DNA from 4 places in the Evansella sp. AB-rgal1 genome. Region 1 is predicted to be linked to each of the others. Evidence: predicted binding sites of a transcription regulator. Region 1 holds the regulator's gene; each other region holds the start of a gene.

Region 1 (5,784 bases):
GAGGGCTTTTCTTATGAAAACAGCTAGATTTACTGGTTATATGTACTTTTTAATTGCAACTGTCTTTGTTTTCTTTGCCATCCAACAACACAACAGAACTGGAGAATGGGATTTTATTACTTTGTTACTTATTGGTGTAGCTGCCATCGACTACATGATTGCTTTCCGTTATTTTTCAGCATTAGGTAAAGGAAAAGATAAGAAATAGTGTTAGAAAAAACGCTTAAGCATCGTCGCTTAAGCGTTTTTGTTTTGTGATTGTAACTTAGCTGTGTCCTGTTTTTGCTGCTTATTATACTCTCTTCCCAACAATATCCCTGTTGGAATTGAGATAAGTGTTAGGATTCCGATTAAAAGAAATCCTTCATTAATTGCTTGTAAACTTGCAAGATCAATCTCTACATTACTGGTTGTTATTATTTGCGCTCGTCTTACTTCAAAATAGATGGAAATAAATACAATCCCTAAAGCTGAACTCATTTGTCGTAAAACATTATTCATAGCTGACCCTCTAGAGATAAATTTATCTGGGATTGAGTTCATTCCCGCTGTTGTGGAAGGCATCATACTTAACCCCATTCCAATACCACGTAGAGCATTTAATGCTACGATAATCCATAATGCTGTTTCCATGGAAAGAAATCCTAAGAATACATTTCCGACGGTAACTATTGTTAGTCCTAGTGTAACAATAAGTGATGGCCCATGTCGGTCTAGCATTCTACCACCAATACTCATAAATATTCCTGAAAGTAATGCAGCTGGTAAAAAGGTTAACCCTGTCACAATAGCTCCATAACCGTACACATTTTGAAGTAACAGTGGAACTAAGAATATCCCACCAAACAAACTGATGGAACTAATACTAGAGATCCAAACACTGTAGCCGTATGCTGGTATCTTGAAAATTGACAAGTCCAGTAATGGCTGTTCTTTTTTGTTTTCTATTTTTACAAAAAGAATGAGCGCTACCAATCCGAATAGGATTAAAAATACATTCATGGGTTCTTTTAAATGAGCTAGCTCCGAGACCCTACCTAGTGCAAAGAGTATGGCTCCTACACCGAGGGTAACAGTTACAAATCCAGATGAATCAAATGAAATATCTTTTACTTTTGCTGTCTGTTTTAAATATACATAGGAAAATAGGATACCTATAATTCCCGTTGGTACATTACAAAGAAATAACCACTGCCAAGTTCCCATTTCTATGATAAATCCACCTAATGTGGGCCCAATCGTAGGTGCCATCATTGCAGCAACTCCATATATTCCTGTGGCTAATCCCCTTTCTTTTCTTGGGAAAACCTCAAAAATTAGAGCCATCGCAGTTGGCATCATCAGCCCACCACCTACTCCTTGTAAACCACGAAAGAAAATTAGTGATGATAAATCCCACGATAGAGATCCGAAAATCGACCCTAAAACAAATAAGGCAAGACCTGCCATATATAATTGCTTTTTACCAAACTTGTCACCTAAGTACCCAGTCACAGGCATCGTAACACCCATCGTTACCATAAAGATGGTAATAACCCATCCTGTAGCAACAGCATCTGCCTGGAAAACGGACATTAAATGAGGAACAGCAGGATTTAACATACTATTATTTAAAATAACTGTAAACGTTCCGAGTAAAACTGTTATTACAACTAACCACTTTTGTGGTACTTTACTCAAATAAAACACCTACCTCACCAATCCATTGTTTCGATACACGAAACATACCCTTCTACTATACCATGATATCAGCCTACTGTGAACGTAGTCTAGTAACAAAGCATAGGAATTAATAACGGATCTCAAACTCTGGATGATGGATGATATGTCACAGCAGAAGGTAATATACTTAGTTAATCTTCATAAGGACAATTTTAGCTCATTTTAACCCGTTTTGTCCTTATGAGCTCTTCATAAGGATAATTCCAGATACTTCCAACTCGTTTTTGTCCTTATGAGCCCTTCATAAGGACAACTTCAGATACTTTCAACTCGATTTTGTCCTTATGAGCCCTTAAGTTGACTCTTTATATATAACAATTCGCCAGGTCCATGCACTAGCTTGTCTATTAAGCCTTTGTGTTGAAATCATCCAAAGCTATACACTAACCAACAAAAAGTGTCTCATTAGACTAATCAGCCTAATAAGACACTCTGAATATGATTACATTGGATAATGACGTAAGAAGTAAATAAGCGATTGTAATTCTACCGACAAATCAATATGATGAATTCGAACATGGTCCGGAACAGACAATCTTGCAGGTGTGAAATTCAAGATACCTTTAATCCCTGCCTCTACAAGCTGATCCGCAATAATCTGAGCAGCGTGTGCTGGGACGGTCAAGATTGCCACTTCCACATCGTTTGCTATTTTCTCTTTAATGTCGTCCAAATGATAAATGGGAACGCTTCCAATTTTTTGTCCTACTTTCGTTTCATCTACATCAAAGCCCATTTCGATTCTCGTGCTATTACTCTTTGTAAAATTGTAATTTAAGAAAGCAGTACCTAAATTACCTACCCCTACCAAAATTACCTTCGTAATTTCATCTTGGTCTAACGTTTTTCGGAAGAATGTTAGTAAATAATTTACATTATACCCGTACCCTTTTTTCCCCAATGCACCGAAGTAAGAAAAGTCTCTACGGATTGTAGCAGAATCTACTTTTACTGCATCACTAAGCTCCGAAGAAGAAACTCGATGTTTCCCTGATGCTTGTAAGCTTTCTAAAAAACGATAATATAATGGTAACCGTTTTGCTGTTGCTTGCGGTATCTTCGTTTGATCAACATCCATATATTTTCCTCCTACCCATATAATATTTTTATTTATAAAAGCAAGACTTTTCTTCAAGTAGATTTCCTTATGATGTAATAGCCTTTATTGCTCGCGCTTAAAATCCCCGTTTTTTCCACCAGTTTTTACTAATAAAAATGTCTTTCCAATAACCATGCCTTTGTCTACTGCTTTGCACATATCGTAAACAGTTAATGCAGTAGCAGAAGCTGCAGTTAATGCTTCCATTTCCACGCCAGTACTTCCTTTTGTCTTTACCTTAACAGTTATATGTAAAATGTGTATTTTCTCACTTATCTCCCAATCAAAAAGAATATCAACTCCTGAAAGGGCTAAAGGATGACACATTGGTATCCATTGAGATGTGTTCTTCGCAGCCATGATACCTGCAACCTGCGCAACAGCTAACACGTCCCCTTTTTTCATAGTCCCCCCTTTTATTCCTTCGTATATTTTCTTATTCACTTCTATACTACTTTTTGCAACTGCAGTTCGAACAGTTTCACCTTTATCGGAAATGTCCACCATTTTTGCTCTACCTTGCTCATTAAAGTGTGTAAATGAACCCATGGTGTACCTGCCCCCTTCACTTCTTCTATTGTACTATTAGTTCACAATCTGTACAAACTCTTTCTTTTAGGTTGCGACATATGTCTAGATTACTGTACACTTACTTTGTGAAATGTATGGATTATACAGTGAGGATGAACGTTCATGATTTTATTGCAATGTGTACAGTTGTCCAAATCGTTTGGAGCTGAAAAAATATTATCAAATGTAAAACTAGAAATTCAAACACGTGATCGAATAGCTTTAGTAGGTAGAAACGGCGCAGGTAAATCAACGTTACTAAAGATCATAGCTGGAGAGCTTTCTTACGATACGGGAGACTTAATTATTCCTAAAGATGTAACCGTCGGCTATTTAGCCCAAGATAGCGGTCTCACTTCTGAACGATCCATTTGGGATGAAATGCTAACCGTCTTTAGGCACCTAAAAAAAATGGAACAGGACTTGCGGAGATTAGAAGAAAAGATGAGTGATTCCCAAAGTCCTAGTTTTACTAAAGTTCTAGAAGAGTATGATCAACTTCAGATGGACTTTAAAGATAAAGGTGGCTACCAATATGAAGCAGATATTCGTGGAATTTTATCAGGATTGCATTTTTCTCAATTTGATTATAGTACAAAGGTCAGCTCGTTAAGCGGAGGGCAAAAAACAAGACTCGCTCTTGGGAAACTATTGCTGTCGAAGCCTGATTTACTTATCTTAGATGAGCCGACCAACCACTTAGATATCGATACGTTAACTTGGTTAGAAGGGTATTTATCTGGATATGACGGCTCCATTCTTGTTGTCTCCCATGATCGATATTTTTTAGATCGAATTGTTAATCAAGTGTATGAGCTTTCTTTCAATCAGACGAAAAAATTCACTGGTAATTACAGTAAGTATTTAGAAGAAAAAGCCAAACAGTTAGAAATAGAAATGAAAAAGTTTGAAAAGCAACAAGGTGAAATTAAAAAGTTAGAAGATTTCGTGCAAAGGAATATTGCTCGTGCTTCCACAACAAAACGAGCTCAAAGTAGACGGAAACAGTTGGAGAGAATGACCGTCATGAATCGGCCCATCGATGACGACAATTCTGCTAGTTTTCGTTTTGAAATTGAAAAACAAAGTGGAAATGATGTTCTTACCATTAATGACCTAAGCGTTGGTTATGATGACGAGACTTTGTTTAAAAATATATCACTAAGGCTAACACGCGGTGAAAGTGTTGCTTTAATAGGGCCGAATGGGATTGGGAAATCCACACTTATTAAGTCAATTTCTCAAAAGCTAAAACCAATTAGTGGCTCTATTCAATATGGAAGTAATGTATCTATAGGTTACTACGATCAGGAACAAGCGGAGCTTACCTCTAACAAAACAGTATTACAAGAGCTATGGGATGAGTATCCCCTTACACAGGAGAAAGATATTCGAACTGTGTTAGGAAACTTCCTTTTTAGCGGAGAAGATGTCTTAAAGATTGTTGCTGATCTTAGTGGTGGAGAGAAAGCTCGTCTTGCTTTAGCAAAGTTGATGATGCAAAAAGCTAACTTATTAATTTTGGACGAGCCTACAAACCATTTAGATATTGATAGTAAGGAAGTTTTAGAATCAGCATTAATCGAATACCCAGGTACGCTATTATTCGTATCTCATGACCGTTATTTTGTAAATCGAATAGCAACACGTGTCGTAGAATTATCTTCCACAGCAATGACTAACTATTTAGGTGATTATGACTATTATTTAGCCAAGAAACTTGAACAGAAAGAATGGGAAGAACTAGAACAAGCGAAGGCTGCTAATTCTGTCGCGAAGGATCAAAATGTTGGGGATAAACAAACAAAGAACGATTATGAGCGGGAAAAGGAATTAAAGAAAAAACAGCGACAAAGGCAAAGACAAATTGAAGATCTAGAGAAAAAAATAGAACAAGAGGAAGAAAAAATATCTGTTTGGGAAGATCAGCTATGTGACCCTGACATTTATCAAGATCATGAAAAATCGCTGGAAATTAACGAAGCATTAGAATCATCTAAGAAACATATTGAAACATGGTTAGAAGAATGGGAAGAACTTCAATTAGAAGAAGACGAATAATAGGCAATTCAGTCATTAAGGGCACTGAAAAAGTACGGCATTTACACTTTTTCAGCGCCCTCTTTATTAGCTCTTTTTTCTAATGACCACCCATAGCAAACACTTAGAGTTACAAACATCGACGTAGCCGCTGCAACAATTCCAGAATCATTTAAAACTAATAACGCTAAGGAACCTACAATACAACAATAGATAAGAAAACTTTGTGTATCGCTTAATTGGTCTTTTTTTCTATTCCATAACACAAGTCCAATAAAGAAATAACTCGTGATAAAAAGTTGTGTCCAATACGAGATCTTAAATATTTTCCAGTTCATTTGAACCTTTCGTTG
Region 2 (5,784 bases), on a different contig from region 1:
CGGTTCCCGCTTTTAAATCTAGGTGAACATCTGCAATTCTGGCCGTCGGTGTTTCTCGTGGGTCTGCTACAATCATTTTTGCACCTTTGTCACGAGCTCTCCATAGCCATTGAATGGATGTTGGATGACACTCAGCTGTGTTGGAACCTGCCATAAAGAAGCAATCTGTATGTTCTAATTCTGGCCATGGTAGTGTGGAGCCTCGGTCAACTCCTAGCGTTTTCATAAATCCACCTGCTGCAGAGGACATACAAAACCTTCCATTATAATCTACATATCTAGTTCCTAATCCTACTCGTGCATATTTACCAACTAAGTAACACTTTTCGTTTGTCATGGAAACTCCACCAAAAACAGAGAGAGCATCCTTACCATATTTCTCTTGTAAACCTTTGAAGTTCTTCTCAATTAGATCGAGTGCCTCCGTCCAACTGCTCTCCACAAATTCACCGTTCTTTTTTATTAATGGTTTCGTAATTCTTTCAGGATGATCAACAGTCTGATAGGCTGTCACTCCTTTAGGACACATTTTACCCATCGTTACTGGCCAATCGTATCTTGGCTCAACTCCTACGACTTTCCCTGTTTTTTCATTTACTCGAATGTGCATACCGCATTGCATTCCACAATAACAGCAATGTGTTGTGATCAATTTTTCCCCTTCATGATGAAGGTTTTTTACTCCTGGTTTTACAACAAACTGTGTCATTTACTTATCCTCCTTAGCGAATTCTTCATAGTACTCTTCCGATCGTTTTCGCCCAAAACCTGGGATGTGTATTCCGTTGTTCGTTTGTACTGGTCCTTTTATCTCACCAAACGGGGATTTCATATTTAAATGATTCATCACTCTGATTTTTCTACGACAAGCTGTACAGTAATCTGAAGAATGGTGTCCATCACTTGTTTGTAAATCGTACGCTTGAACTCCTAAGATTGCCTGAACATCTGCAATTTGATCATCGTTTGAGTAAAGCTCTCCACAACCTAAGCAATTTCTCGTATCAACACCTGGTTCTTCTTGATAATTCATTGGTACCCCTATTGCCATCGGGCGAATTGGTAAGTGGAAAAGCTTACCAAATGGGAAGTAAACTAAAAATAATACCGTAGTGACTTGGTGAAGAATTTGAAATTGTGGGTGCATCCACCCACCTAAAAGCTTGTATGAAACAGTTAATAATAACCCTGTTCCCGTCATTGCTAATAAAATATAAAGTGGTACTAAATCAAATTCAGGTCGCTGTGTTACTTGTACGTCATGATTCGTTATGCGGCGAACTATCGCCATAATTACCCCGATAAGAAGCATCGTTGCTGTGATGTTTAATCCTTCAAAGAATAACGAAGCAAGTAAACCATCAGGATGCATCGTTATTGCTGGTACTCCCATTACAACCATCTGATACGTTGTTGCATCAATAAGTCTGAAGTGCAACCATCCGAACGTTAAGCTAAATGTAATTGCTAATGACCCGATACAGCCCCATGCAATAAGCCAGTGTTGGATGCCTCGGTAAATTCCTCGTTTGAAAATATACTTTTGTAGAATGATATTATCGATTAATGTCTTAATAATTGCCTTTACGTTTCTTCCTTGCCTGTTCTTACTTTTCATATTTTGAATTGATCTTTTCATAAATTCATGTGTCGCAGGGCGAAGTACCCAAGCTGTAATCCGAACGGTCATTCCAATGAAGAAAATAAATGAACCAACCATATATCCAAATAACATTAAGTCTACTTTTGTGAACTGTCTTGTACCGATATACATCGAAATAAATAAAATTACTACTACAAAAAAGGAATACATACTTGCTTTTGAATAAAAGCGTTTTTCAAGCTCCTTCATGTTTCTTCCCCCTAAAAACCTGTTTATTATTAATGAGTGGTAGTTGTTGTCTCTATTGTAGAAATCCACAAGAAGATACACTGTGCAAAAAATCACAGTAAAACTGTGATTTTCGTCACACGACGTTACTATTTCGTGTCACATTAATGTGATGTAGTGTTCAAAAACGTTGATACAAAAGGATATCAACATAATAATAGTGGTTAAATCCAGTTCACAAAACTGTCATACAAACACAAAATCGTACGGTCCCTGGTCCCGTACGATTTTGTGAACATTATAAATCAACATAAAAAAAGAGTGTAAAAGGTCGTTTTGACATTTTACACTCTTTTATTTTTAAAAATATTTCTATCAGTCATGTTTCCTTATTATGCAAATATTGGATTTCTTTTTTCTGTTGATCGTAGTCAACTAGTAGATCGCTGTTATCGAAATACCATTCGTCTTTATTTTCAATGTAAAACACAAATCCCTCTTTTTCTACTGTTGTTGCTGGATCCTCAGGAGCCTTCACAGTTACACCTAAAGAGAATCCCGTTTGGAAATCGCCACAACCACCGTATCTAACAAAGAATTGAACACTATCTCCATCGTTTAATGCAAGTTCGTCTCTAAACCAAGCAAAAGCAGCATCCGTTATCTCTATATTCATAAAATCCTCCAACTGTAAGTTACTTTTTCCCTTCTTATTGTATCAAACAATGTGATCAAATATAAACAATAGTGATTTAATTTATGGACATGGTTTGTAATACACTTTATTTTCAACTATCCACTACTCTTTAAAACAAACTAAAATAAGAAACCTTTTCATACGAAGAAAAAAGGCTGTTAAGTTTTACAACCTTTTTGAAAATAGTAATATGTTATAGACCGACAAGGCTGTTATTAGTTTATAGCTGAATTAGTGAGTGACTGACTTCCTTTCGTTTTACTATCCGCCATTAGTATAAAGAATTTCTCCCATGTTTTATCTACTAAATTCTCAATATCATTTTTTGTTGCATTATCTATATGAATGCCACCTGTAATAACAACTGTCTTTTCAAACGTACTACACCAAACTTTTGCCAACTCAAGAAATAATTCTTCCTCTTTATGATGAGGTAGCCCGTGACTTACTACATTTGCGTAATTTCCTTCCCACGTTCCAATTACTACTGCACCTAGATGTGGTTTTGATCCTCCGGTTACCAGTATGAAATCATCACTTCCTACATGTGTAATTTCGCATTGAACCATTGTAGTTCCTCCTAATTAACTCATTTATAACATGTGTATTGTATCAAAAACGGACAGTAATTTATGTGAAATATATCACATTGGTTTTTTCACGATTTAAAAGTAGGGTGATACACATCACAGCAATATTTCACTCCTGGTCGTACTATAAGATTATAAGTTGTCATTAATATTAATGGAGGAAATTAAATGGATAATATAATAGAACTGGATGTTAGAGAAGATATTGCGACAGGAAATGATCCATTTCAAAAAATAATGTCTCATGTAGAAGAATTGGATAATCATAAACAGCTATTGCTTCATACTCCTTTTGTACCAAGACCTTTATTTCAGGTTATGAGTGCAAAAGGATTTTCTTACGATACAGTGAAAATGAGTGAAGAACATTTTGTTACTACGTTTACGAAGATAGTACAATAAAAGTAGTTTGTTGCTACGAAAATTTTTATAGTGTCTAGTAAAAATACGCCTATCAAGCGGACTTAAATTATCAAGTATTAACAACTTTGTTGAATTGTATTCCATTCGCTCCAGTCCACTCCTTTCCTGTGGGGAGTTGCCGAGCCCCCTCCACGACTATGTCGTTTCGTGGTCTCGCCTCTACTCTACTTCCCACTGGAGTTCGTAGACTTACGCTCATTGCATATAAGGTGAATAGTTCTTAAACTATTGCACAACGTTTTTCATCCGCCATGGTGCAAATTTTCACTTGCATGGGTATATATTGAAAATAAACATTAACATCTTAATCTAAGTTAACTAGTATCTCTATTTATGTTTTCATTCTATTTCTTTCTTGTAAAAATACACTTCTATAGAGGTGAGTCATTTGGCATCCTTATCGTTAAGTGCATTCACGGGTTATATAGCTTTATTGATTGCACTTTGCAATGGTTTCATATATTTTCTTTTTCTTTTTATTCGAAAGTCGAAATATCGTAAACAGAAACTCTCGGTTGCAAAGTTAGCTCGATCCTGGATGAAAACACATAGACCTCTCGGGTTTATTTGTGCTATTTTTGTAATTTTACACATAACATTCGTGTTATTATCGGGTACTTTCGCATTGTCTCCAAAGGAAGTCTCTGGTATTTTAGCTGCTACTTTATTTGTTTTGTTAATACTTTCCGGGTGGTTACGACATCGAAAAGCAACTGGTAGAAGAAAAAGAAATCACCGGAGTATCGCTTTCTTATTCCTATTCTTCGTTTTACTTCACATTATTGTATAAAAAAACTACGAAAGATTAACATCTCTCGTAGCTTTTTTTGTTTATATGATTGGGGGTCATATAAACGATTATTGGGTTTGTTACGCTATGATTTGGCAACATTGCTGGTTTTGGGGGAACCAGCTACATTCACAAATACGTTGGGTTCTTATTAAAAGGAAGCAAAACTATGAATCGCTTTTTAACGATCATGTTTACATTCTTATTTTACGATGAAATTTGTCGTAAAATCTGTGACATCAATCACATAAACACAAGAAAAACTCGTTATTGTATGAACATTGTATGGATAACGATAATTTTTGTTAATTTACACTAATTTTAACTAAGGGCCTCCGGATATTTTCCATTTAGTAGTAGTCAAAACATATCTAGTAACATTAACTTTGATATTCTGTATTCCATTCATTTCATCCCATTCACGTTCCTTTGGGAGCTGCAGAGCCTCTATACCCTTCGACGCTCCGAATTCTCGCCTATGCTCTAAATCCCATAGGAATCTCGTGGACTTCCACGCATTCATAAAAATTCGTCTCACTATCTCATCACCTTTTAAATAAATAGTTTGAAATTTTCAACCAAAATACATGATTTCGGTGATATTCATCACCTCCTATTCCCACAGATATCACTACACTTATATTAGAAACATAAAGGAGGTTATTAAATGAGTAACGAGATCATCTTGGATGTTCGGAACGATTTGAGAGAGAAAAAGGATCCGTTTAAAAAGATTATCCAAACAGTTAAATCACTAAAAAAAGATGAGGTATTTATCCTTCATTCTACAATAAAACCAACACCGCTATTCACCATCATGAAAGCAAGGGGATACAAACATCATGTAGAAAAAATTGGCCATGAGCACTATGTCACAAGATTTACAAAAACATCGTCTGGGTTCTTTGGCTTATTTAGTAAGAAGGAAAAAGAAAACAAGTTACCCGCTACAGAAGAAGAACCGTTATTAAATGAAGAAGAACCGTTATTAAATGAAGAAGAACAGGTTGCTTTTTTCCTCGATAACCGAGGCTTACAACCACCACAACCGATGGTGCGAACAATGAAACGTCTGGAGTTATTAAAGCAAAACGAAATTCTCACCATTCATAATGATCGTGTTCCTGTTTTTCTATTAGAAGAACTAAAAGAACAAGGAATCGACTATACAGTAGACAACTTGGAAGATGGATCTGCAAAAGTACATTTAAAAAAACTGTAAGGGGATAAGCATATGCAAAACAACATACAGCAATCGTTAGCACCCAAAAGCTCTGACCAATTTATACTGCCTTTCTCCTTTATCATAACAAGTTTTTTTGCCCTAGTTATCTTTTCTGTATCTTTAGTGATTTCTCCTGATGCTTTTTTACCTGCAAAAGTAAGACAAGGGCCAGGGCTATCTCTCGCACATCTTTTCATTTTGGGCTGGGCATCCATGTTAGCAATGGGT
Region 3 (5,784 bases), on a different contig from region 1:
TGTAATTAAAATAAAGGAACCTATAGACATTACGAAAATGAATGTCCCTTTTAACGAAGAATTCTCTTCTTGTGTAGACAGATTACTTTGTTTTTTGCTAAGAATACTTTTGCTCATATTGTGTTCCCCCCTCTGAACATTGTTCAATTAAATAAGAACCCCACGGAATAATCATAAGGGAAGTTTCCGGTGTGATGAGAGTCATTTTGTGAAGAATTCGTGAAAATTTGTAAAAAACTTACATTTACACTATGCCTGTGTTGTTAACAAAAATTGGTTTACCTATATAGATAAGAAAATACACTCCAAAGGGTAGTATTTTTGGGGTGGTAATGATATGGAGGAGATACTAGAAAAGGGATAACACTATATTTGAACAGAAAAGTATGAAAATTATGTTAACAAAAGGGAACATACATTGACGTAAAAAAATCAGATGTGTTATACTTTTTTAGTAATGAAAATCATTCTCAATTAATTTTAAATTATTATTAAATGATAAAGATTATAATTAATTATCGGACCACCAACCGACATCATTGGGAGGTAAAGTAATGAGTTTTATTGAATTGAACAATTTAACTAAATATTACAGTGGTACAACTGAACCCGCAGTTCGTACTATAAATCTCTCGATACATAAAGGGGAGATTATTAGTTTATTAGGACCAAGTGGTTGTGGGAAGACTACTACGCTAAGAATGATAGCAGGATTTGAGCATCCAAGCGAAGGTTCTATTGTAATTGATGGAAATCAAGTATTTAGTAGCAATAATTCTGTTCCTCCTGAAAAGAGAGGGATTGGAATGGTCTTTCAGGATTATGCGCTATTTCCACATATGACTATTGAAAAAAATGTAATGTTTGGACTTAATAAATGGAATGCGCGAGAAAAGAAAAAACGCGCAAAAGAAGTACTTGAATTAGTAGGGTTAGAAGACTATGGAAAACGTTATCCTACACAATTATCAGGAGGTCAACAACAACGAGTTGCTTTAGCTCGTGCGTTAGCGCCAAAACCAAATGTAGTTTTGATGGATGAACCATTCAGTAACCTAGATGCAGGCTTACGTGAAAAAATGCGTTATGATGTTACAAACATCTTAAGAAAAGCAGAAACTACTGCAATTATTGTTACACATGATCAAAAGGACGCATTTGCTGTATCGGATCGAGTTGTTGTAATGAAAAACGGAGTTATTCAACAAATTGCAGCTCCGAAAGAAATGTATCGTTGCCCTAAAAACTGTTTCGTAGCACAGTTCGTTGGTAAAACAAATTTACTTACTGGTGTTATGGATGATGACTTACGACATATTCATACACATATTGGAAAAGTGTCTTTACCTGAACAGTGGAAAGAGCAGTTAGAAAATGTGAAGCTATCCATTCGTCCAGAAGGGTGTCAACTGGCTGAAGAAGGTGCTTACTGTGGTGAAGTGGAGCGAGTAACGTATGGTGGAGAATATCAAGAGTTATACGTGCGTCTTCACAATGAGCCAACCCTATCAAAAGAACCAATGCTAATTTATGCTCCAAATGAGCAAGATGTAGAAGTTGGTACAATTGTATCCTTTGATATTAAGCCGGAGCTAATAGCTCTTGTTGAATAGAAAAATAATAAAGAAATGTTAGCGACTAGTTCTTAAACTAGTCGCTTTTTTGATGCTCTTTTTTACTAGTGATTTGTATCACAACGATTGAGAAACAAGTGTGATAACATTTAATTGAAAGTAATTATCAATTAGTGTTAATGACGATAGAAGGTAGTAGTATACTGTTTTAAATTATGTATCAAATATACAAAAAATGGTATTGGTCAAAATGCTAGAAAAGGAGAATGGATCATGAGTGAAATTATTAATAACCGGGAACAAGGTAATGAACTGGATAACAATGCCCGAAAAGAGATGTTAAAGGAGATTATTAAAGATTTACACAACGGTAAGTCCGTTGAAGATGTGAAAGCAAGGTTTAACGAGGCTGTAGGGTCTGTATCGGTTAAGGAAATATCAGATATGGAACATTCACTAATGGAAGAAGAGGGTATATCAGTAGAAGAAGTTCAACGTCTTTGTTCGGTGCATGCGGATGTTTTTAAAGGATCTATTGAAGAAATCCATAATCAGGGAGAACCTGAACAGCAACTGGGCCATCCTGTTCACACATTTAAATTAGAAAACAAAGCAATTAACCAACATGTTAATTTCAAGTTGGAACTTCATACTGATCGTTTTGAAAAAGAAGTAAACGAAGAAAATAAGAGAAAGCTAATTGAAGATTTATCAGAACTGTTGGACATTGACAAACATTATAGCCGAAAGGAAAATTTGCTATTTCCATTTTTAGAAAAATACGGTATCTTTGGACCTACAAAAGTGATGTGGGGAGTAGATGATCGAATTAGAGCAGCTATCAAAAAAACAAGGATGGATTTAGTTCACGGGGAATTTCAACAAGAAGAAGTTGTGGATTCATTACGCTATATCATTCATGAAGTAAGTGAAATGATATATAAAGAAGAAAACATTCTTTTCCCAATGGCTTTGCAAACACTAACGGAAGACGAATGGATAAAAATTGCTCACGAAAGTGATGTGATTGGGTATTGTTTTGCAGAACCAGCAGGAAATTGGATGCCAGAACGTGCGGAATTAGAAAATGGGCAAACATTAACTGGTGGGTATATTAAACTAGAAACTGGTGTTCTAACTGTCGATCAATTGGAAAATATGATGAATCATCTACCAGTAGATATTACGTATATAGATAAAGACGACTTTGTTCGATATTTCTCTCATGGAAAAGAACGGATTTTTCATCGAACAAAATCAGTGATTGGACGAACGGTACAAAACTGCCACCCACCACAAAGCTCCCATATTGTTAATCAATTGTTAGATGATTTTAAATCAGGAAAGAAAGATACAGAAGACTTCTGGATAAAATTTAAAGATAAGTATGTTCTTATTCGTTACTTTGCAGTGAAGGATGCAGAAGGAAACTATGCTGGAACCTTGGAGTTTACACAAAATATTGGCCCAATTCAAGAAATTACAGGGGAAAAAAGGTTGATGTCTTAAAAAGTAGACGTGTCACACAAAGATGGTGTACCAAGAGTCGTTGCTTTTGGTAGCACCATTTTCTTTTGGAAGATAAGAAACTATCATAACTTGGAATTTGGGAGGTGTCTGTAGTAGGCGCTACCAGGGTAACGCCTACTAAAATCACTAGTTGGTAGAAGTTACTCCAATGTCTAAGCCTGTGCAACCCCGTTTTTTACCAAAATGAAAAATCGCTCCATTTGTATGTTCCACCAAAAGGAGCAATTTCTTTATGAGGTTTTGAATATATTTTATTGATTCATCATTCTCTAAATAAAAAACTGAAAAATAAATAAAAACACGAGAAGTATCCCACCCACAAGGAATATCGCCTTCATTCGCTTTTTATTTCGAGCATGATTTTGCCAGCGATTAGGATTAAAGCCAACTTCTTTAGGATCGGGAGCAGATCGGTATTGCCCATAGCTTGTGACGTTCCGTAAAATGATAGGAGCAAGCGCTGCCCCACTAATTAGACCAAACAAGTGGGCCATTTCATTAATCCCAGAACGAGTAAAAGTCATAACAAGTCCGATTATTAAGATAATGATGATTAGCTGAGAATTGGCTCGATCTATTAAGTCTTTTCTAACTAAAACCATATAAAGGTAAATACCAAATAGGCCGTATATAGCTCCGGATGCCCCTAAATGAAAATAATATAGATGTTCCATATAATAGGTTGCGATGTTTGCAATAATTCCCGTTGCGAAGTAAGCAAAAATAAATTTACCTTTCCCTAAAAGATTTTCTAAAGCAGGGCCAAATAATACTAATGAAAAGGAATTAAAGAGCATGTGAGTAAGGCTACCGTGCAAAAAAATAGGTGTAACTAAGCGCCAATATTCTCCCATAGCAATATAAAGATTACTTCCAATTCCATATCCACGAATGAAACTCCCACCTAATACCGGAAATAATGCTACCCAAATATAGAGAATGATGTTAATTGCTATTAATGTTGTAACTACTTTATACGAGCGAGTGAAGCTCCCAAACGTTTCGTTTCTAACAAACATAGACAAATACTCCTTTATAGAAGATTTCAATATTTCATTAACCATATACAGAATTGTTCTTATTTTATCATATGTCCATATTTCAAGCCTATTAATCTAAATTATTTTATTTTTATCTATTTTTAGCACGGGGTTTTCAAGTAAACTCCCATACAAGTAAATTTATGCACCATATCCGGTGAATAATACGTTGTGAAGTATCTTAGTACTCTTCACAGGAAAGGAGTGGACGAATGGAATACAACCCAACAAAGTTAGTACTTCAAGATAATCGGAGACACGTATTTTCAGGTTAGACTTCCTATAACTCGATCAATATAAGTAGCTTGTATGTCATGGAAAAAATTATAGTGCCACCTTATAGTAGATAGGAAATGGACATGCTTTTTGATAAAATGTACGAAAGGGTATATGGAGGGTATAAAGATGATTAGTGGAATCGGTCTGGATTTAGTAGAACTACCTAGAATTCGAGCTTTATATGAACGATCTCCTTCTTTTGCCAAGAGAATCCTCACAGAAGAAGAACTAGCTGTCTTTGAGACCTTGAAAAATAATAGAAAGATGGAGTATTTAGCGGGAAGATTTTCTGCAAAAGAAGCTTTTTCGAAAGCGATGGGAACAGGAATAGGAAAAACGGTATCCTTTCAAGATATACAAGTTCTTAATGATGAATCAGGAAAACCATTTTTTGTTACAAATATGATACATAATAAAATTCATCTATCTATTACTCATACAGAGCATTATGCCGCGGCTCAAGTCATCATAGAATCATAAAAAATTCAATTATTTTGTGGCTTGTCATGGCTAGTCTGCATAATGTCATGGACAGACTCATATAGTGTTAGTGCGGATGGGAGGGAATCTTTAATGTACGTGGTAACGGGTGATGAAATGCACCAAATTGACCGCTATACCATGAATGAAATTGGTTTGACTGAAGTAGCCCTAATGGAAAGTGCGGGGCAAGCCTTCTGTCGTCAGTTGGAGCCTACATTAAAAAAACAGGATAAAATCATTATATTAATTGGGTCTGGAAATAATGGGGGAGACGGTTTTGTTATTGGTCGTATTTTAAAAGAAGACTACAATGTGGACGTGTGGGTAATTCCGCCGGAACACAAAATCCGTGGTGCTGCACTAGCTCATATGAAAATTTATGAAAAGTCAGGCTATGATTGGTTTTCATATGCTAAACAGAGAGAGGAAACCATTGAGCTCAACTTAAATAACTATACTATTGTTATCGATTCTCTTTTAGGAACAGGAGTACAAGGTACACCGCGTTCCCCGTATCGAGAACTGATTACAAAAATGAATGAGACAAATGGAACAATTATTTCTGTTGATATTCCAAGTGGAATTCCAGCTCATGAAGGGGAAGTAAGGCCAATAGGTGTAAAGGCCCATGAGACATATACGTTTCAATCTGCAAAGATGAGTGCCTTTTGTTTTCCCACAGCGAATTACTACGGAAAAATATCTGTACTACCTATTGGAATACCGAACAAAGCTTTTACGCAAGTGAATGCTGCACGAAAAGTCATCTCAGAGGATACAGTGAAAAACACACTTGCAAAGCGGATGCCAGACGCCCATAAAGGATCGGTTGGAAAAGGACTAATCATAGGTGGAGCCAAGGAGATGGTGGGAGCTCC
Region 4 (5,784 bases), on a different contig from region 1:
ATTAAAATTGCATAACCATTTGGTTTTACTGGAAGGTGGATGTGGCACTCTTTCTCTTCAATTATAATGTAACGTTTTTTTATTGACATGATCATCTCTCTCCAGTAATATTGAAATCTTTCTTCAACGTATGATATTCAATAAAAGGGTAAGCTGTTCATCGAAAATCGAATATATCTTTAACAACTCCGTTTTTTTCCTCTCAAGAAAAGATAACATATAGACATTTTATATCCTTCTCACTTTACACTGCTCTTATTGTTACGACGTTTAAATTAAGAATATCGCTCATCAAGAAAAAATCACCATGTAAAATACACGGAAACGATGATAATAAAAAACACAACACTATTGATGACCTCAACAACTCCAATGTGGATTGGCCGTTGCAGACATTTTGTAGGAACAAATATTGTTTTTCCTAAGCTAATTGAAAAAGTAATTGCTGCACCATACCACTGTAGAGCGAAGGATAACGGAATAATTGCAATATGATACACAATGGACCATCGTTGAAATAAGGAATTATTTTTTTCACGAATTAGTGACTTTACATGAAAAACGCTACCTGTATAAAATAAAATAGTTATAAGGACGTACGTAAATGATTCTAAGGATAAGGACGGTTCTGTTAAGCGGTAAGCTAACAACAGCAAACTAGATAAGGCAATAATTGCTACAAGGTCGTTTATAAACAACCTTTCTTTTTTTAACTTTGCAAAAAGTAAATTAATACAAAACAGTGGCAGAATACAAATACCAATGACTAATAGTGCAGGCTCCATTATCATTATTGGGAGCATAATACTAAGCCCAATAACTGCGTATATAGCGAACGAAGCCCAAACATCTTTATGTTTTGGGTTACGTATATAGGTTAATAATGGTGCTTGTGCAAAATATATTGAAAATATCCCAAGAAAGAAGATTACATGGATCCATTGAACTCCGCTAATCGTTGCGCCAATCCAATAAGGAACGATTAGCATAGCCCATGCGCCATGTTCCTTAGGTATATACCATTTCATGATATCTCCTACTTTCAGTTAGCATGATATCTTTATTTTACACTCTTCTCTATAAAAAGTATGTGATTGGAATCACATGCTTTATTTACTTGTGTGAACTTTTACACAGCGTAGCCGTAGAATATTTGGTACAGTAATGTTGAGGTGATTTATATGTTAAAAACGAAAATTACTTATCATGAAAATAGATTAATACCTGAGTTTTTGAAAAAACTGGGGTTTTCTACGTTGAATTCAGAGTATAAATTCCCATTATCCATTCGCCAAGGTCACTCTTTAGTTTTACAAGAAAATCAATCATTAAACGAAGTTGTTCTTTCGTTTCCAAATTATGTGTCTATGGAGGAGTGTTCTCAAATTCATAACCTAATTCATGAAATTGTGGTTCACGTAAATGGGAAAGTAGACGACACAGCTGCTTTATTAGGCTATGACGAATACGGACAAAAAGTATATATCTATCATGGCTTTAAGCAATGGAAAGAATATATTGAAGAAGCGAAATTTCATTCCCTTGAAGGGCAGAACGTCGAAGTCTATCATGGAGATGAACTTCTAGGTCGAGGTTTACTGTTATCTTATAAAAAAGAAAGAGTGGACGAAGAAAATACCTATATCACTTGTACTGTAATTTCAACAACTGGTGAACAATATTTTATGGGTGAAAACTTGAGGATAGTTGGGGTAATTTAAGGCTTGGTTTTAGGGAGAGAGTGTTGAGATCAATTTTAGGCGTTTCTTAGGACATTCGATTTTTCTTGACAATTCATAGAAATGCTTTTATGTTTAATTCAATACTCTCCAAAAATCCCCCGATGAAAGGAAAAACCAAATATGATACTCAAACCCCGTGAAATCCCAAAGAAACTCCTTCTTCTCCAATATCTTGATGCTAGGATGGAACTATCGCAAAAGGACAAGTACACTTTGGCGAACGATAAGAAAGGTCTTGCCGGCGAGCAATACGTTGATACTCTCCTTGAAAAATTAAGTTTCGATCACTACTCATTGAAAGGTCTCTCCCTCACATGGAATGGTTCTAAATTTCAATTAGACAACTCTATTATTTCTCAACAAATTTTATACAATTTGGAAGTAAAAAACTTAGAAGGCGACTATTATATTGAAGATGATAAATGGTATTCCTTAGACTCAGGAAAATCACGGACAAATCATTTAAATCAACTTGATCGAGCCGATACTTTATTACGACAAATGGTCAATTACTACCAATTAAATCTCCAAGTTAAATCTTTACTCTTGTTCCCAAACCCTCAGTTTACCCTATTCCAAGCTTCCAAAGATTTACCTATCATATTACCCACTCAGTTAAATAAATTTATTGATAAACTAAACACTGTACCTTCCACTTTAAATCAACAGCACCGCTGGCTTGCAGATAAAATGATTGCTCTACATAAAGAGGAGGCTCCTTATCAGTATATTTCGACACCGTATCAGTTTGAACTATTAAAGAAAGGGGTGGTATGTAAGTGTTGCAGGTTATTACTCATTGAAACAGTTAGAGGGAGAACTTTTTATTGTTCCGCATGCAAACATAAAGAGTCTGTTGATGAAGGGATAATTAGAATGGTTAAGGAATTTAGGCTGTTGTTCCCAGAGAGAAGAGTTGAAACCCCAGTAATTTTTGACTGGTGTGGTAGAGTTATTTCAATGAAAACTATATGGAGAGTATTAAACACTAATTACATTCAGATTAGGAAAGGGAATAAGTCTCACTATATAGAAAAGTCTGAAATAAGTTTAATAAATTTGTAGGTTATTTGATTTTAAACATTATATTTGTCTAATGACACGTAATTGGTAATTACGGAATTGAACTTCTCTTTCGATTCCTGTTCGGCGCATCCACTCGCTCCTTCGGGAATTGAACTTCTCTTTCGATTCCCGTTCGGCTCTTCCACTCGCTCCTTCGGGAATTGAACTTCTCTTTCGATTCCCGTTCGGCTCTTCCACTCGCTCCTTCGGGAATTGAACTTCTCTTTCGATTCCCGTTCGGCGCATCCACTTGCTCCTTCGGGAATTGAACTTCTCTTTCGATTCCCGTTCGGCGCATCCACTCGCTCCTTCGGGAATTGAACTTCTCTTTCGATTCCCGTTCGGCGCATCCACTCGCTCCTTCGGGAATTGAACTTCTCTTTCGATTCCCGTTCGGCGCATCCAAACTCTCTTCCGGGAATTCAACATTACATAGAATAAACATTCTCTCTTAATTTAGTATAAAAAGCATCAATTCTCATTACTAATTTATAGACCACATATCCTCACAAAAAAAATACTCCAGAGACCTAGGCTCTAGAGTATATAACATTATCATTTCAAATCGTACATATCTCCACTGGGCATTCTCCGCAGTGCAAATAATCTTTCAAGAACTTTATATTATGGATAAGAATGTAACCGTCTTCCATTGTTAGCACATTGGTTTTTTTGAGGTCATTCAACATCCTATTTACACTTTCACGAGTTGTGCCAATATAGTTAGCAATGTCCTGGTTTGTTAGTTGAACATTAATTAAAATAGAGTCTCCTTGTGTTTCACCATAAGAGTTACTAAATCGAATGAGTGTCGAATAAAAAGCACCTGTTTTTCCACATAAAATTAAATCACGAAATTTTGCTTGTGTGGATTGTGTGTGGCGAGCAAACCATTTCATAAAAGCTACTGCAATTTCACCATTTTCACGAAATAAAGATTCTAATGTATGACGATCAAAACGAACCAATGTTGCGTCATCAATTACTTCTGCCGTAACACTGATAGACATTTCATTGAAGAGCCCAACTTCTCCCACTAGCTCGTCTTTTTGTTTTAAATGTACGGAAAACTCTTTTCCATCTGCAGTCATTTTGCTTAAACGGACTTTTCCAGAACGAACGAGGTAAACATGCTCTGGATAATCTCCTTCATAAAAAAGAAATGTACCGCTTTTCACTTTAATTTCTAATCCATACGTAAGTAATAAACTTTGGTTTTCTTCAGATAATTCATTAAAGAATCTTTTCATTTTTAGTTGCTTTTTTTCCATAAGAAAACCCTACTTTCTCTTATCATTGCATAAGTTTATCTTCTAGTATCATATTAACACCATTCGTATAGTAATAAGCTGATAATATTTGACTATTTCATGACGTTTACCATAAAGAACATTGGATAAAAACCAAAAATTTGTAAATACGCTACTTAAAATTATGTAAAACACTTGAATGTTACCTTTTTTTGGATAAACATTTTCCCAAGTCATAAAATAAAATAACAGAAACCTTATTAGTTTAAGGTCTCTGTCTATGTTTTTAACAAGTTATATTTGCATTTTTTCTTGTGTAGAAGAACCAACATATTACTAAACTAATCACATAAAAACCAATGAATAAATATAGAGCTAAGTCTGCATCCCCAGTTGTGTCTAGTGACCAACCAAACAATTTCGGAATGAAGAAAGCACCGTATGCTGCAATAGCAGCGATTAAGCCTAAAACTGGAACAGCATGTTTTTCTTCAAAAATAAATGGAACCATTCTAAATGTAGAACCATTCGCGATACCTGCACATCCGAATAACACTAAGAAGGAAGCCAAGAACCCGAAGAAATTCTCTAAATTTAAGAAGACAATTACAGAAAAAGTAGCTAAAATCATTACAATAATAGTCCAAAATGTTACTTTCGCACCACTTCCCACTTTATCGGACAACCAGCCACCAAATGGGCGAATGGAAGCTCCTACTAATGCCCCAAGGAATGCAAAACTCATTACATTTATTTCTGGAAATTCAGCGCGAATCAAGAGTGGAAACGCAGCCGCGAAACCAATAAATGAACCGAAACACATAACATATAACCACGTCATTACCCACATATGTTTCATTTTCAACACTTGTAACTGAGTAGATATACTTGGCTTAATACTTGGAACTTCATCCATTAAGAATAAAGTAATAAGGAATGACGCAATGATAGGTATAACCCAGATGAAAGCAGCGTTTTGAATGTAAAGTTCTGTTCCATCAGCCATAATTTGTGCTCCGCCTGTATAAGCTCCAATAAAGCCTACACCAATGATTAAAGGTGCAACAAGCTGTACAACAGATACCCCTAGGTTTCCTATACCAACGTTAATTCCATTGGCTGTTCCTTTTTTTGCTTTTGGAAAATAAGGACTTAATGTTCCTGTTGAGGAAGCTAAATTCCCTCCCCCTAAACCACACAACGCTGCTAAAATAGCCATCATTAGAAAGCTCGTTTCTGGATTTTGAACAGCTATTCCAATACCAATGGCAGGAATAAGTAAAACACCTGTAGTTAACAAAGTTGTCTTTTTTCCACCAAGTAGCGATGGTAAAAAAACATAGATTAATCGCATTGTGGCACCTGTTAACCCAGGTAAAGCAGCCAATGTAAACAACTGATTTTGAGTGAATTCAAAGCCTACGTCATTGAGCCTAACAGCAGTTACAGACCATAATTGCCAAACACAAAATGCTAGAATAAGTGCAAATACTGAAATCATTAGGTTTTTATTAGCAATTTTTTTACCTTTTGACTCCCAAAACTCTTCGTTTTCAGGAGCCCACGTTGTTATTTTAGCCATTTTCGTTCCTCCTAGAACAGTAAGTAAATAATACAAACTATCTTTCCATGTTTATACTAAAAGAAGTTGGGTTCATATCTAAACCTATTTCATTTTTCAATAGGAAAAGAAGTAGGTTCAGCCTTTCTTTCCTTCGTCTGTTGTT

What was found. Region 1 encodes Rex, which represses fermentation and respiration genes when NADH is low (regulators of the CRP and FNR family bind a similar motif). Its sites were predicted from a motif close to TTGTGAAATATTTCACAA; they were not measured.
Region 2: lpdD (prenylated flavin chaperone LpdD) is a predicted target of Rex. The motif match lies at 3,161-3,178, and genes of this name have one in related genera.
Region 3: ACERII_RS04945 (DUF438 domain-containing protein) is a predicted target of Rex. The motif match lies at 1,680-1,697, and genes of this name have one in related genera.
Region 4: ACERII_RS00820 (YwiC-like family protein) is a predicted target of Rex. The motif match lies at 1,120-1,137, and genes of this name have one in related genera.

Annotation. Positions count from the first base shown of each region.
Region 1 covers NZ_JBGUAU010000015.1:126,457-132,240, forward strand. Annotated here, with positions in the region: gene ACERII_RS14375 (CPBP family intramembrane glutamic endopeptidase) at 1-17, shown strand, start outside; gene ACERII_RS14380 (YdiK family protein) at 14-208, shown strand; gene ACERII_RS14385 (MDR family MFS transporter) at 238-1,680, opposite strand; gene ACERII_RS14390 (redox-sensing transcriptional repressor Rex) at 2,165-2,800, opposite strand; gene moaC (cyclic pyranopterin monophosphate synthase MoaC) at 2,885-3,370, opposite strand; gene ACERII_RS14400 (ABC-F family ATP-binding cassette domain-containing protein) at 3,515-5,452, shown strand; gene ACERII_RS14405 (ABC transporter permease) at 5,494-5,784, opposite strand, start outside.
Region 2 covers NZ_JBGUAU010000001.1:161,568-167,351, forward strand. Annotated here, with positions in the region: gene fdhF (formate dehydrogenase subunit alpha) at 1-709, opposite strand, end outside; gene ACERII_RS00870 (MFS transporter) at 710-1,852, opposite strand; gene ACERII_RS00875 (HesB/YadR/YfhF family protein) at 2,211-2,507, opposite strand; gene lpdD (prenylated flavin chaperone LpdD) at 2,744-3,097, opposite strand; gene ACERII_RS00885 (DUF2249 domain-containing protein) at 3,287-3,520, shown strand; gene ACERII_RS00890 (hypothetical protein) at 3,930-4,331, shown strand; gene ACERII_RS00895 (DUF2249 domain-containing protein) at 4,999-5,553, shown strand; gene ACERII_RS00900 (hypothetical protein) at 5,566-5,784, shown strand, end outside.
Region 3 covers NZ_JBGUAU010000004.1:197,472-203,255, forward strand. Annotated here, with positions in the region: gene ACERII_RS04935 (cytochrome c oxidase subunit 2A) at 1-117, opposite strand, end outside; gene ACERII_RS04940 (ABC transporter ATP-binding protein) at 555-1,613, shown strand; gene ACERII_RS04945 (DUF438 domain-containing protein) at 1,848-3,083, shown strand; gene ACERII_RS04950 (rhomboid family intramembrane serine protease) at 3,374-4,123, opposite strand; gene acpS (holo-ACP synthase) at 4,550-4,903, shown strand; gene ACERII_RS04960 (NAD(P)H-hydrate dehydratase) at 4,997-5,784, shown strand, end outside.
Region 4 covers NZ_JBGUAU010000001.1:152,956-158,739, forward strand. Annotated here, with positions in the region: gene ACERII_RS00815 (alpha/beta fold hydrolase) at 1-89, opposite strand, end outside; gene ACERII_RS00820 (YwiC-like family protein) at 303-1,028, opposite strand; gene ACERII_RS00825 (hypothetical protein) at 1,182-1,721, shown strand; gene ACERII_RS00830 (nuclease-related domain-containing protein) at 1,956-2,807, shown strand; gene ACERII_RS00835 (hypothetical protein) at 2,826-3,209, opposite strand; gene ACERII_RS00840 (Crp/Fnr family transcriptional regulator) at 3,368-4,078, opposite strand; gene ACERII_RS00845 (MFS transporter) at 4,344-5,639, opposite strand; gene ACERII_RS00850 (hypothetical protein) at 5,729-5,784, opposite strand, start outside.